DNA from 3 places in the Rhizobium sp. M1 genome. Region 2 is predicted to be linked to each of the others. Evidence: riboswitches for the same ligand, from Rfam matches in the RefSeq annotation. Region 2 holds a riboswitch; each other region holds the start of a gene.

What was found. Region 2 has a riboswitch for cobalamin ahead of bluB (5,6-dimethylbenzimidazole synthase). Riboswitches for the same ligand answer to the same signal wherever they lie in the genome.
Region 1: another riboswitch for cobalamin. It lies ahead of cobU (bifunctional adenosylcobinamide kinase/adenosylcobinamide-phosphate guanylyltransferase); the one in region 2 lies ahead of bluB (5,6-dimethylbenzimidazole synthase).
Region 3: another riboswitch for cobalamin. It lies ahead of nrdH (glutaredoxin-like protein NrdH); the one in region 2 lies ahead of bluB (5,6-dimethylbenzimidazole synthase).

The regions. Positions count from the first base shown of each region.
Region 1 is NZ_NWSW01000019.1:55,342-60,090, reverse strand. It holds gene cobW (cobalamin biosynthesis protein CobW) at 1-972, opposite strand, end outside; gene cobU (bifunctional adenosylcobinamide kinase/adenosylcobinamide-phosphate guanylyltransferase) at 979-1,503, opposite strand; cobalamin riboswitch at 1,852-2,248, opposite strand; gene CO655_RS19455 (chloride channel protein) at 2,500-4,290, shown strand; gene CO655_RS19450 (adenylate/guanylate cyclase domain-containing protein) at 4,295-4,749, opposite strand, start outside.
Region 2 is NZ_NWSW01000018.1:35,595-40,343, reverse strand. It holds gene CO655_RS18535 (NADP-dependent malic enzyme) at 1-165, shown strand, start outside; gene CO655_RS18530 (ribonuclease H) at 195-728, opposite strand; gene CO655_RS18525 (demethoxyubiquinone hydroxylase family protein) at 887-1,483, shown strand; gene CO655_RS18520 (DUF2865 domain-containing protein) at 1,688-2,788, shown strand; gene bluB (5,6-dimethylbenzimidazole synthase) at 2,792-3,481, opposite strand; cobalamin riboswitch at 3,523-3,710, opposite strand; gene CO655_RS18510 (HAMP domain-containing methyl-accepting chemotaxis protein) at 3,951-4,749, shown strand, end outside.
Region 3 is NZ_NWSW01000056.1:716-5,464, reverse strand. It holds gene CO655_RS31095 (heavy metal translocating P-type ATPase) at 1-1,751, shown strand, start outside; cobalamin riboswitch at 2,089-2,315, shown strand; gene nrdH (glutaredoxin-like protein NrdH) at 2,575-2,796, shown strand; gene nrdI (class Ib ribonucleoside-diphosphate reductase assembly flavoprotein NrdI) at 2,810-3,214, shown strand; gene nrdE (class 1b ribonucleoside-diphosphate reductase subunit alpha) at 3,193-4,749, shown strand, end outside.

The DNA.
Region 1 (4,749 bases), on a different contig from region 2:
GGCGCGCCTTTCACCGGCTGCCCAGGCACGATCGAAATAGTGATCGATGCGGCTGCCGACCGCCTGAAGCTGCAGGCGCATCGGCTTCCCGGAAACGTCGACAAAGCCCTTGAGACGCAACACGTCGTGGGCAGCGATGATCGTCTTCAGCCGCTCGACGAAGCCGGCAACATCGACGATCGGGCCGAGCTCGACGACGAAGCTGTCGAACTCGTCGTGATCGTGCGGCGTGCCGTCCTCATGCTCCAGTTCGTGGTGCGACTTGCGGTTGGCGAGATCATTCTCCGTGCCGATACCGAGGCCGAGCAGGATGCCGGCCGGCACCTCGCCGTTTCTCGCCTCGATCATCACGGGCTTGCGCTGGGTGCGGGAAGCGACCTCGTCGCGCACGCGGCCGAGACCGGCCACATCGATCAGATCGGTCTTGTTGAGCACGATCAGATCGGCGCAGGTGAGCTGATCCTCGAACAGCTCCTCGATCGGGCTTTCGTGATCGAGCGATTCATCCTCGCTGCGCGCCGCCTCGACGGCATCGTGGTCGTCGGCAAAGCGGCCGGCAGCGACAGCCGCGCTGTCGACCACGGTGATGACGCCGTCGACGGTCACCTGGGTGCGGATGTCAGGCCAGTTGAAGGCGGCGACCAGCGGCTGCGGCAAGGCGAGGCCCGAGGTTTCGATGACGATATGGTCGGGCCGCTGTTCGCGCTCGAGCAGCTTTGTCATCGTCGGAATGAAATCGTCGGCAACGGTGCAGCAGATGCAGCCATTGGTCAGCTCGATGATGTCGTCCTCGCTGCAGTTTTCGGCGCCGCAGCCCTTCAGCACGTCGCCATCGACGCCGAGATCGCCGAACTCGTTGATGATGAGCGCGATTTTGTTGCCGCCGGCATTGGTCAGCAGGTTGCGGATCATCGTCGTCTTGCCGGCACCGAGAAAGCCGGTGATGACGGTTGCGGGAATCTTCTGGTTCATGAAACTTTAACCCTTCATTTTCAGCGGCAGGCCTGCCGCGATGAAATAGACTTCGGCGGCCTTCGCCGCGATCATCTGGTGGAGACGGCCGGCATGATCGCGAAAATCCCGCGCCATGCGATTTTCCGGCACGATGCCGAGCCCGACTTCGTTGGAGACGAAGACCAGCCGCGCCTTTGCTTGCCCCACGAAATCGACGAGCCCTGCAAATTCCGCTGCCATGTCACGCTCTTCCATCATCAGGTTGGTGACCCAGAGCGTCAGGCAGTCGATGAGCACCACACGGTCCTCGCCGTCGATGGCCGCAAGCTTGCCGACAAGATCGAGCGGCTCCTCATGCGTTGTCCAGGACGGGCCGCGATCAGCCCTGTGCTGGTCGATACGCGCTTGCATCTCCTCGTCCCATGCCCGGCCGGTCGCGATGTAATGGCACCCGAGGCCGCTCGATGTGACGAGGTTTTCGGCGAAGCGGGATTTCCCAGAGCGCGCGCCACCGAGGACGAGGGTGGAATTGGCGACGAGATCGGTCATGCCGCGACACTCCCGCTACGGAGAGCGGTGCTTCGATTTGCTCCGCGTATACTATAGTTGGCCGACGAGGACGTAATACCCCCCTCTGTCCTGCCGGACATATCCCCCACAGGTGGGGAGATCGGCAAGTGGCATGACCTTCGCCCAACATCGATTGTTTGGGGAAGCCGGTGCGCCGATCCGATCTCCCCCCTTCTGGGGGAGATGTCCGGCAGGACAGAGGGGGGTGCCACATACTCGACGCAGGAGGCCGAAAGCCCGCCATCTGCCGCACCAGGCCGCGCCGAATTCAAACGTTCAGCCAAAACAACCTCCGTGCTGGCAGCGGGTCTCTTACCCAGGGTGGGCTTTTCGCCCGGCACGGAAGGCAGGTCTCCTGGCTCGCGGTTATCGGCCGCGATCGGGGCGGACCGGAAACCGGTCGCCCCTGATCGTGCCGGCGGATCCGCCTCGCCTTCCCGGCTGCATCGGTGAAAAGGTGGACGATTCGTAGAAATAGAGGCGTCCGACCCCGGTTGATCACCATGCATTTCCAGTGGCTTTTCCGGCACATCACCCGTCCCGCTTGCCTGCACGACTGCAGGCCGCCGGCCGGAAGGGCTCGATGCCGGATGGAAGACCCTGACCGCTCTACAGTCGCGGGGTCGGCTGTGATGAAGGCGCCCGGCTTGGGTCCGCCCCGTCACATTCCCTTTTCATCCGGAAGGGCAACTGCCGATCCGGAACCATCCGTTATGTCAGGATGGTCAGGCGACCATCCGTTGAGGGATGGTTAGGCAAGCCAGAGGATAGAGTCAACCGGCGTTGACGCCCGAGGCGACGGGCGGGGATAGAAAGCTTCCAACAATACGACTTACTCTACCGAAAACATCGTCTTTAATCAGAGACTTACATCATAAAAATTTGTCCCCCGCGCCGGCTTTTCGCCGCAATTGCATCGCAAGCGGACAGCACCGCCGCCCTTGACCGGGCCTCTCCCCGCCTAGTTGTCTAGCCATGCTTATGAAATTGGATCGGCGCCGTTTCCGCGCGCTGCGTGTTTTCTTCGACCCGGGACGGCTGCGCGCGCTGACCCGCCGCAGCGAAGTCGGCCTGTCGCTGGCAGGCGCCGTCGTCGGCATCGCCTCGGGGCTTGCCGTCACCGGCATGAGCTACGTTTCCAATGAGCTGCACCAGTTGGTCTTCGGCATCGCCGACACCGAAAGGCTGAGCGCGTCGGTCATCGAGGACAAGATGCTGCTGCTCACCGCGCCGGTCGTCGGCGGCGTTCTGCTCGGCATGCTGCTCCTGGTGCTCGCCAAACGGCGCAAGAAGCCGATGGTCGATCCGATCGAGGCCAATGCGCTGCATGGTGGCCGTCTCTCCCTGACCGACAGCATCATCGTCGCCGTCCAGAACCTGATCTCCAACGGCTTCGGCGCCTCCGTCGGCCTAGAGGCCGGCTATACCCAGCTTGCCGCCGGCATTGCCTCCAAGTTCGGCCTGAAGCTGCAGCTGCGCCGCTCGGACCTGCGCATTCTCGTCGGCTGCGGTGCGGCCGGCGCCATCGCCGCCGCCTTCAACGCGCCGCTGACCGGCGCGTTCTACGCCTTCGAGCTGATCATCGGCACCTATACGATCATCTCGCTGACCCCGGTCGTCGTCTCCGCCCTCGTTTCCACCCTCATCGCGAGATTGCTTGCCGAAGGCGATTTCACCATCGATATCGGCAGTTTCGGCTCCGTCGTTCCAGCCGATTATGTCCCGGCGCTGCTGCTCGGCGTCTTCTGCGCCGGCGTTGGCATTCTTCTCATGCAGGGCGTGGCCTTCGTCGAGGAGCTTGCGCGCAAAAGCTCGATCGCCCCGCCCTTTCGCCCGGCGCTCGGCGGCATCATCGTCGGACTTCTCGCGATGATCTCGCCGCAGGTGCTATCGGCCGGTCACGGCGCACTGCACCTCAACCTTTCCCGCGACGTGACGATCCCGGCCCTGATCAGCCTCTTTCTGCTGAAATCGCTGGCCTCGGCAATTTCGATCGGTTCCGGCTTCAGGGGCGGCCTGTTTTTCGCCTCGCTGTTCATGGGCGCCCTGCTCGGCAAGCTCTTTGCCTATTGCGGTCCCTATTTCGCCGATGCCACGCTGACGCCGGTCATCTATGCCGTGGTCGGGATGAGTTCGCTCGCCGTCGCTGTCATTGGCGGACCGCTGACGATGACCTTCCTGGCGCTCGAGATCACCGGCGATTTTCCGATCACGGCGCTGGTGCTTGCCGCCGTCATCACCTCCTCGCTCGTCGTGCGCTCGACCTTCGGCTATTCCTTCGCCACCTGGCGCTTCCATCTGCGCGGCGAAAGCATCCGCAGCGCCCACGACGTCGGCTGGATCCGCAACCTGACGGTGAACAAGCTGATGCGCGCCGACGTCAAGACAGCAAAGGCGAGCATCTCCTTGGAGGAGTTCAAGACGGCCTTCCCGATCGGCTCGACCCAGCGTGTCATTCTCGTCGAGGAAAACGACAAATATGCAGGGCTCGTGCTGGTGCCCGAAATCTACGCCAACCCGACCGATGTCCAGGACGAGGGCCAGACGCTTGCCGATTTCGTCCGCTACCGCAATGACTTCCTGCAGCCGCAGATGAACGCCAGGCAGGCGGCGGCGATCTTCGACAAGAGCGAAAGCGAAGCGCTTGCCGTCGTCAATAATCTGATCGAGCGCAAGGTGGTCGGCCAGCTCAGCGAAAGCCACACGCTGCGCCGCTACAGCGAAGAACTCGATCGCCGCCGCCGCGAGGTATCGGGCGAGATCTGAGCCGCTACGAGGCGGCGCCGGCAAGCTTGAAGACGTCGGCCCTCTTCGAAACGCCGCGCAGCTCGAAAGACCCGAGATAGTCACAGGGCACGGCACAGGTCGCCGCGAAGCTCTCCGACAGCAGCAGGGGCTGCTCAAGCATTCCGCACAGCTTTTCCAGCCGCGAAGCCTCGTTGACGGCTCTGCCGATCACCGTGAAGTCCAGTCTGCCGTGAGCGCCGACATTTCCGTAGAAAACCTCGCCGAGATGCAAGACGACATCGATGCCGATATCCGGACCGCCGTTGCGCGTGCGCTCACGATTGAGCTCTTCGTTTGCCTTCAGCAGACTTTGGGCCGAAGTCAGCGCCGCCCTGCAGGCCTTCTGCGGGTCATCGGCCTCCGTCGGAAAAATCGCCAGGACGCTGTCACCCATGAATTTCAGAATCTCGCCGGAATTTTCCTCGACATGCCGGTCGA
Region 2 (4,749 bases):
AACATCACGCTCGGCGTGGTCAAATCGATGACGGATGGACTGCATGTCGGCCCGATCCTGCTCGGCGCCGCCATGCCCGCCCATATCCTCGCTCCCTCGGTCACCTCGCGTGGCGTCGTCAACATGGCGGCATTGGCCGTCGTCGAGGCATCGCAGCCGGCATAAGCCGGCTGCTCGCAACCCGGCGAGAAATATCAGACAGCCCGGATCAACAGGCGCCCTTTATCCGCGAGCGCATCGGCACGTTCGTTGCCGGCAATGCCAGAATGGCCTTTGCACCAGGTAACGGTCATCAGGGCGTTCTGCGATAGTTGAAGATCGACTGCCTTCCACAGTTCCGCATTGTCGATCGTTCGCCTTCGAGCGTTTCCATTCGGGCTGCTTTTCTTCCAGCCGTTGTTCTTCCAGATATGTCGCCGGCTGTTGCAGCCTTTGACGGCATAGACGGAATCCGACCAGATGGTCGCAGCTTCGCCGGCTGCTTCGCTATTGATCCAGATTGCAGCCTTCAGGACGGCGGTCAATTCCATCGAATTATTGGCCGACTCCTGGACGCCACCGCATCCGGAGGCGATTTCCACCGCATCGCGATAGGCCACAAATGCCCAGCCGCCGTGCTGGGAACCGGGTTCGTAACAACCGTCCACGAAGATGTGAAGGCCGTGTTGAGCTTCGCGCATCCCGCCGGTTGTTGCAGGCGAGCGGAGTTCGCTGAAGATGCCTATCATTCTCGCCCCGCCCTCGCCTTTGCTGCGCCCGCCGCGCGAATAGCGACGGTCTGCGCGCCGCTTGACGCGGAATGCACCCCGTCGATTGTGCCGACCATTGACGATAGTAGCGGCAGTAGTGCCTATTGCCGAGGGGGAACTATGGGGCAGCGTCGATCATGGACAATCCGTTGAGCAATTGCGGTGAGCGCGATCGAAACGTAACCGTTCGTCGTATTCTCAAGGTCAATCATGCTGGCGAATTCGGCGCAATTCGCATCTATGGCGCACAGATCTGGATGGCCCGTAGGCTGTTTCCCGACATCATTCCCGCACTCCGCGAAATGCGAGACGACGAGATCAAGCATTGCCGCCTGTTTCGCGACGCAATGCCGTCCAGGAAGGCCAGGCCATGCCGCGTCATGGCATTCTGGAGCCTCGGCGGTTACCTGCTCGGTTTCCTGACAGCCCTCGGTGGACGTAACATGGTCTGGATCTGTACCGAGGCGGTCGAAAGCACCGTTCACCGTCACCTTGAGGATCAATTGGCTTTTCTGGAGGCCGGTGACCCCGAGCTTCATGGCCTTATCGCCTCCATTCAAGAGGAAGAATTGGCTCATCTCAGGGAGGCCGAGAAAAACCAGACAGCACGCGGAATGAGCCACACACTGCTCCTGCCCGTCGTCGCCGCACTCACCGATCTGATGATCTGGCTCTCGACATGGGGAGACTCAAGCTGGATGCGTGCCGAAATGGCCCGCTCGAAGCAGAGCTGACAGTCCGCGACCGGATCTGTCCGCGAGCGACTTCAGGCGCGACGCGGTCCATCCGGGGAATCGCCGGCCTCTGCTGGATAAGATCACGAAAATACGCTAAGAATTTCTCTGAGCTTATTAAGAGAAACACGCTAAGAGGAAACGCGCGGCGAAGTGACGTCGCACTCGACCCATCGACCGTTTTGCTCATTCCGGGACGACGCCGTGAAACGCCGAAACCTGTCTCTTGCGCTTCTCCTTGCCTTCGCGACGCCCGTCACCGCGCAGACGAGCGCCATCTGCGACGACCTGCGCGGCCGCCTCGCCGACCTGCCGCGATCGATCGGCAACGGTAATGGTCCGGAAGCGCGCCAGTTTGCCAGTGCCATAGCCGAGCAGAACCTCGAGCTGCGCAAGGTCCGCAACGACCTGCGCAGCTACGGCTGCACCTCGGGCAGCATGGTGGTGATCGGCGGCGAGAATGCCGATTATTGTGATGAGCTCTCGCAGGCTGAAGCCCGGATGATCGACAATATCCGGTATCTCCAGGATCGCCGCGCCGAACTGCGCGGTCAGGGCGGCGGTGATGACGGCGGGCGCCGCGAACTGATGGCTGCTCTTGAGCGCAATGATTGCAACAGCGAGAATTTCTACGCCCCGTCCGAGCGCAGCGCCAACGACCCTGCCCCGAGCATCGAGGAACAGGCGATGCGCGCCGACACCTTCATTCCGCTCGGCGGCGGTGAAGAGTTCGACCCGCGTTACGGCCTGCCGAGGACCGAGATGCTTTCGCCGGTCAGCACCATCTGCGTGCGCAGCTGCGACGGCGGCTTCTTCCCGATCAGTTCGAACACCACCTCGGTCGATTTCGGCCGCGATGCTGAGACCTGCGCCAAGATGTGTCCCGGCATCGAGACCGAGCTTTTCTATCGAGACGTGAGGAGCACCGAAGCCTCGAACATGATTTCGGTGGCAACCGGCACGCCCTACAGCGCCATGCAGAACGCCTTCGCCTACAAGAACCGCGCGCCCGGCGAGAAAAATGCCTGCGCCTGCAATCTCGCCGCCTATTACGAAGAGATGCGCGACAAGCAGGCCCTGAGCGAACCGCCGCAGCAGGGATCGATCACCACGATCCGCACCAATCCGCCGGCGAAAGATACCGCGGCTGCGCCAACGGCACCCCAGCCGTCCGTCCCGGAGCGTCCCTATGACCCTGCGCAAAACAAGGTCCGGCAGGTCGGACCGCAGTTTCTGGCGGGCGACCAGGGTTCGATCGATCTCGCCAACCCGGCAACACCGGGCCCGCAGCCGCAACAGCAGTGACCGCTACGGCTCGCTCCGTCCCCAGCCATCGTGGAAGACGAGCTCCTCGAGCGGCAGCCGCTGCCGCCAGCCTTTGACGGAGAGCTCCGGCTCGTCGTAAAGCCGGTCGACGAAGCCGGCGCAGAGCCAGGCGACCACCTCGATATGATCGGGTATGCCGAGAATGGTTTTCAGCTCGCCTTCGCGAAAGATGCTGACCCAGCCAATGCCGATTCCTTCGGCGCGCGCCGCGAGCCAGAGGTTCTGGATGGCGCAGACCGTCGAATAGGAATCCATCCGTGGATTGTGCGTGCGGCCCAGAACGACGCTGCCGCTGCGCGTGGGGTCGCAGGTCACGCATATGCCGAGCGGCGCCTCGACGATGCCTTCGAGCTTGAGGGAGCGGTACGCCTGCCGCCGTTCGCCGTCGAACATCAGTGCCGCCTCCTCGTTGGCCTTCGCAAAAGCGTCCCGGACGCGTGCTCGCACGGCTTCGCTTTTCACCAGGATGAAGTTCCACGGCTGCATGAAGCCGACGGAGGGAGCGTGATGGGCGGCGCTCAGAAGCCGCGCCACGACGTCATCCGGCAACGGATCGGGCAGGAACTGGCTGCGAACATCGCGTCGCGTCATGATCGCGTGATACACGGCCTCGCGTTCGGCGAGAGAAAAACCGGACGCCGCTGAAACGGCATCCTCATCAAAGGGTCGCATCGTCAAATCCCCAACAACGCAACCGCCCGCCGTCCGCGCGGGTTGGGTCTATCTTGCCAGGCCGGTCTTCTGACTTGGCGTCATCCGCCTGCCGCAGCCTTCCCGGCAAAAGCCAGTGGCGTGATGAAGCGGCGGGCGTCAGCCTTACAGCGTTGGGCACGTTCCGGCCTTGCACCGGATTCCCGATTCTCCCGCCTGAAGAGCGGGCACCTGACGAAGCATCTATTTCAGGAAAGCGACGCGGCAGCAAGCACCGGCCGACCGTGCGAGAGCGAAACAACCTGCGTGTGCCCTCGATCCCATTCTACTTTATGATTTATTCACACATCAAATACACACTGTTTTCGCGCGTTTTGGGTTGCAGCTCGGACATGGGCATGATCGCTCTTGATGTAACCGTCAGCGTGGATGCCCGTGTTGATATGCCGGTCGCAAATATCCGACCGAGCCGCAATTCCAGGCCCCGCGGATGTTCCATTTCTTGAAGACGATGCCTCTGACAGCCAAGCTGGCGGCGATTATCGTTGCCGTCAATCTTTGCGGCATATCCGCCTTGGCCACCTATACGTGGATGTATGAAACCCGCGCCCTGATCGACGGCGCCAAGGCAAACTGGTCGAAGGATGTGGAGCAGTTTGCATCTCTGGCCGCAGGCGGCGTGAAATGGGGCAAGGCGAATGCGGTTCGCGAGGCCTATTCGCTCTACCGCGACGATCCCTCGCTCGATCTCGTGCAGTTTGCCGCATTCAACGCCGAGCCCGCTGCCGTCGATACGTGGACACGCGACGGCATTGCCGGTCTGCCCGCGCCAGCCGATCTGGCGAAGCGCCTCGGTGCGAAGCCCGATAAAACGACAATCGACGATAGCGGCATATCCGCCGGTTTGGTCACGATTATCGCACCGCTGCCGTTGGACAAATCAGGCAAGACAACCGGCTACATCGTCACCAACTGGTCTGTCGAAAAGATCGCTTCCGCGGTCAAGCAGAAGGTTCTGGTTTCGCTGCTCACGCAGTCCGTCATCACCGCCCTCGCCGTCATCGCCTTTCTTCTCGCCATGCGCAGCCTCGTTGGCCGCCCCCTCAGAATCCTCAGCGAACGCATCGGGGCGCTGCAGCAAGGCGATCTGGCCTCCCCCGTCACCTATAAGGAGAATGGCGATGAAATCGGCTTTCTCGCGCGGGCGCTAGAGGTGTTCCGTCACGAGGCGATCGCGAAGGTCGAAAGAGAGCAGGCCGCTGCCGAGCAGAGCGCCTCGTTCGACGCCG
Region 3 (4,749 bases), on a different contig from region 2:
TCGTCATCGCCATGCTGGTCGGGCTGGTGCCGATCGCGCGTCGCGCCATCATGGCGGCTCGATCGGGCACACCGTTTTCGATCGAGATGCTGATGACGATCGCCGCCGTCGGCGCCGTCATCATCAATGCCGGCGAGGAGGCAGCGACCGTCGTCTTTCTGTTTCTCGTCGGCGAGCTGCTGGAGGGGGTGGCGGCCGGCAAGGCGCGCGAAAGCATCCAGTCGCTGACGGCCCTGGTGCCGAAGAATGCGTTGCTCGAAGACAATGGCCAGACGCGGGAGGTGCCGGCGGAAAGCCTCGCCGTCGGCGCGATCATCATGGTGCGTCCCGGCGACCGCATCTCGGCGGACGGTGTCATTGTCTCCGGCGAGAGCGCCATCGATGAGGCGCCGGTGACGGGCGAGAGCACGCCGGTGCGCAAGGGTGTCGATGCCATCGTCTTTGCCGGAACCGTGAATGGCGATTCTGTGCTCCGGATACGCGTCACGGCGGCCGCGGCCGACAATACCATCGCCCGCGTCGTCAAGCTGGTGGAGGAAGCGCAGGAATCGAAGGCGCCGACCGAACGTTTCATCGACCGGTTTTCGCGCTATTACACGCCCGGCGTGGTGGTGGTCGCAGCACTGGTGGCGACAGTCCCGCCGCTGCTGTTCGATGGGTCATGGGGTGAATGGATCTATAAGGGCCTTGCCATCCTGCTGATCGGCTGCCCCTGCGCGCTCGTCATTTCGACGCCGGCGGCGATTGCCGCCTCGCTGTCAGCAGGCGCGCGGCGCGGGCTGCTGATGAAGGGCGGCGCGGTGCTGGAAACGCTCGGCAAGGTCACGATGGTCGCCTTCGACAAAACAGGCACGCTGACGGAAGGCAAGCCTCAGGTGACTGATATCGTTGCCTTCGGATTGAGCGAGGCGCAGGTCTTGTCGCGTGCGGCGGTGCTGGAGCAGGGCTCCAGCCATCCCTTGGCGCTGGCGATCCTCAACCGTGCTCGGGCGGACGGCGTCCCCGTGCCGCCGGCCTTCGAGCTGGAAGCGCTGCCGGGCAAGGGTGTCAGCGGCAAAGTCGGCGGTGAGACGCTGGACCTGCTGTCGCCATCCGCGGCCCGCGAGCGCGGAGCACTCGATGGCGAAAAGGATGCACGCATTGCTGTTCTGAACGACGAGGGCAAGAGCGTATCCGTGCTGCTCGTCAATGGCGTTGCGGCCGGCCTGATCGCCATGCGCGACGAGCCGCGCGCGGATGCCGAGGCCGGGCTGTCCGCGCTCGGATCGGCCGGCGTCAAGGCAATGATGCTGACAGGTGACAACAGGCGGACGGCGGCAGCCGTTGCCGGCATGCTCGGCATCGACTGGCGCGGCGAAATGATGCCTGAGGATAAGCAGCGGGTCGTCGGCGAATTGAAGCGTCAGGGTTTCATCGTCGCCAAGGTCGGCGACGGCATCAACGACGCTCCGGCGCTGGCCGCCGCCGATATCGGCATCGCCATGGGCGGCGGCACCGATGTGGCGCTGGAGACGGCCGATGCCGCCGTGCTGCACGGGCGCGTCGGCGACGTGGCGCGGATGATCGAACTTTCCAAACGAACGATGCGCAATATCCTAGAGAACATCACCATCGCCCTCGGGCTGAAGGCGGTGTTCCTGGTGACGACGATTGCCGGCATCACCGGTCTCTGGCCGGCGATTCTCGCCGATACCGGCGCCACCGTGCTGGTGACGATCAACGCGCTCAGGCTGCTTCGAGTAAGGACATAACACCCGATGTCGTCCCTGCGGCGCTCGTCACCTGAAGAGTGGCGTAGACCGCTGATAAGGGGCGCCAACCCCTCTTTCGTCATGCTCGGGCTTGTCCCGGGCATCTGCCTCCGATCGATAGGCAGCAGATCCTCGGCACAAGGCCGAGGATGACGCGGAGAGGGAGGTTGGTCATCAAATTGAGAGTGGCTATAGGCTCGCTCTCTTCATCCGACCTTCTCCACAGCCTGCATTCGTTAAGTCTTCCTTATCCATGTTTTTCACAGGAACGCAGTGATTTCAAACCTGCCGTAACGCAATGCACAAACCATCCGTTGACGTGATTTTGGATTCGCGTACTATATCTAGTGTTCAAGGTTCCTTCGATTCGTCAGGATCGCGGGCTAAGACGGGAATACGGTGCGTTTCGCCATGACGGCGCAACAAGGCCGGAGCTGCCCCCGCAACTGTAAGCGGCGAGCAACTGTCCGATTTCAGGTCACTGGAGCATGATGCTCCGGGAAGGCTGGGGCAGGGTGCTTCGACCCGCAAGTCAGGAGACCTGCCTTGAACTAGATGTCCACGGGCGGGGTGTCCGGAAGGTCGCGTGCATGAAGCGGAATGATCCGCGCCTGTTGCGCTGCCCCGAACGTCCGCATGAGCACTTCGGGTTGAAGTCATGTCGAGAAGATCAAGGCCGCCGCCCGCGCAAATCCCGAAAGGGATCGTATCGGGCGTTTAAAGCGCCGACTTTGCCAGATCACCATCAAGCGTTGCCCCGGACGTCGCAAGGCGCCCGATCCCAGTATTGCGTCCTGAATTCTTTGATATCACGAGGAAGATGATGAGCGTTACCGTCTATAGCAAACCTGCCTGCGTCCAATGCACCGCCACTTATCGCGCCCTCGACCGCCTGGGCGTTGATTACGATATCGTCGATATCTCGCAGGATGCCGAAGCGCTCGATCGCGTCCGCAGCCTCGGCTACATGCAGGCGCCCGTCGTCATCGCCGGCGAGCGGCATTGGGCGGGTTTCCGTCCCGATATGATCAGCGCGCTCTCCTGACCGGAAAACGGCGATGGGGCTGCTCGTCTATTATTCCAGCCGATCGGAGAATACCCATCGCTTCGTCGCCAGGCTCGGATTGCGCGCGGCGCGCATTCCCTCAAGCGGCGCAGAGGCGTTCCCTATCCGCGAACCCTTCGTTCTCATCGTACCGACCTATAGCGGCGACGGTGGCAAGGGTGCCGTTCCCAAGCAGGTGATCCGTTTCCTGAACGATGCGGAGAACCGAGGACACATCCGCGGCGTGATTGCCGCGGGCAACAGCAATTTCGGCGAGACATACGGGCTCGCCGGCGACGTGATTTCGCGCAAATGCCAGGTGCCTTACCTCTACAGGTTCGAGCTCATGGGCACGGCCGAGGATGTCGCCAACGTCAAACACGGAATGGAACGATTTTGGACACGGGAACAACTCTGACGCGGGATGCGGGCGCAAAATCGCATAACACTTTTGCTCATCCCGCCGGCGAACGTCCTTTGAAAGCGGCGGAAACGCTCGACTATCACGCGCTGAACGCCATGCTGAACCTCTATGACCATGAGGGCAGGATCCAGCTCGACAAGGATCGCCTGGCGGCGAAGCAGTACTTCCTGCAGCATGTGAACCAGAACACGGTGTTCTTTCACAATCTGAGGGAAAAGCTCGATTACCTCGTGACCGAGGGCTATTACGAGCAGGAGGTACTCGATCAGTATTCCTTCAATTTCGTCCGCGACCTGTTCGATCAGGCCTATGCCAGGAAATTCCGTTTCCCGACCTTCCTCGGCGCTTTCAAATATTACACCAGCTATACGCTGAAGACCTTCGACGGAAAACGCTATCTCGAGCGCTACGAAGACCGCATCTGCATGGTGGCGCTGACCCTGGCGCGCGGCGACGAGGCTCTTGCCCGCGACATGGTCGACGAGATCATTTCAGGCCGGTTCCAGCCGGCGACCCCGACCTTCCTCAACGCTGGCAAGAAGCAGCGCGGCGAACTGGTTTCCTGCTTCCTGCTACGGGTCGAGGACAATATGGAATCGATCGGCCGGTCGATCAATTCGGCGCTGCAATTGTCGAAGCGCGGCGGCGGCGTGGCGCTGTCGCTGACGAACATCCGTGAGGCCGGCGCGCCGATCAAGCAGATCGAGAACCAGTCCTCGGGCATCATTCCGGTGATGAAGCTGCTCGAAGACTCGTTCTCTTATGCCAACCAGCTCGGTGCCCGTCAGGGAGCCGGCGCCGTTTATCTCAACGCCCATCACCCCGACATCATGCGCTTCCTCGACACGAAGCGCGAAAATGCCGACGAGAAGATCCGTATCAAGACGTTGTCGCTCGGCGTCGTCGTACCCGACATCACCTTCGAACTCGCGAGAAACAATGAGGATATGTATCTGTTCTCGCCTTACGACGTGGAGCGCGTCTACGGCGTGCCTTTCACCGAGATTTCGGTGACGGAAAAGTACCGGGAGATGGTGGCGGATGCGCGCATCTCGAAGAAGAAGATCAAGGCGCGCGAATTCTTCCAGGTGCTCGCCGAAATCCAGTTCGAGAGCGGTTATCCCTACATCATGTTCGAGGACACGGTGAACCGGGCGAACCCGATTGCCGGGCGCATTTCGATGAGCAATCTCTGCTCCGAGATCCTGCAGGTCAGCGAGGCAAGCGAATATAATGACGACCTCTCCTACAAGCATCTCGGCAAGGATATTTCCTGCAATCTCGGCTCGCTGAACATTGCCGCAGCCATGGATTCCGCCGATTTCGGCAAGACGATCGAGACCTCGATCCGGGCGCTGACGGCCGTTTCCGACATGAGCCATATTGCCTCGGTGCCGTCGATCGAGAAGGGCAATGACGAAAGCCATGCGATCGGTCTCGGCCAGATGAACCTGCACGGCTATCTCGCCCGCGAACGCATCTTCTACGGCTCGGAGGAAGGCGTCGATTTCACCAATATCTACTTCTAT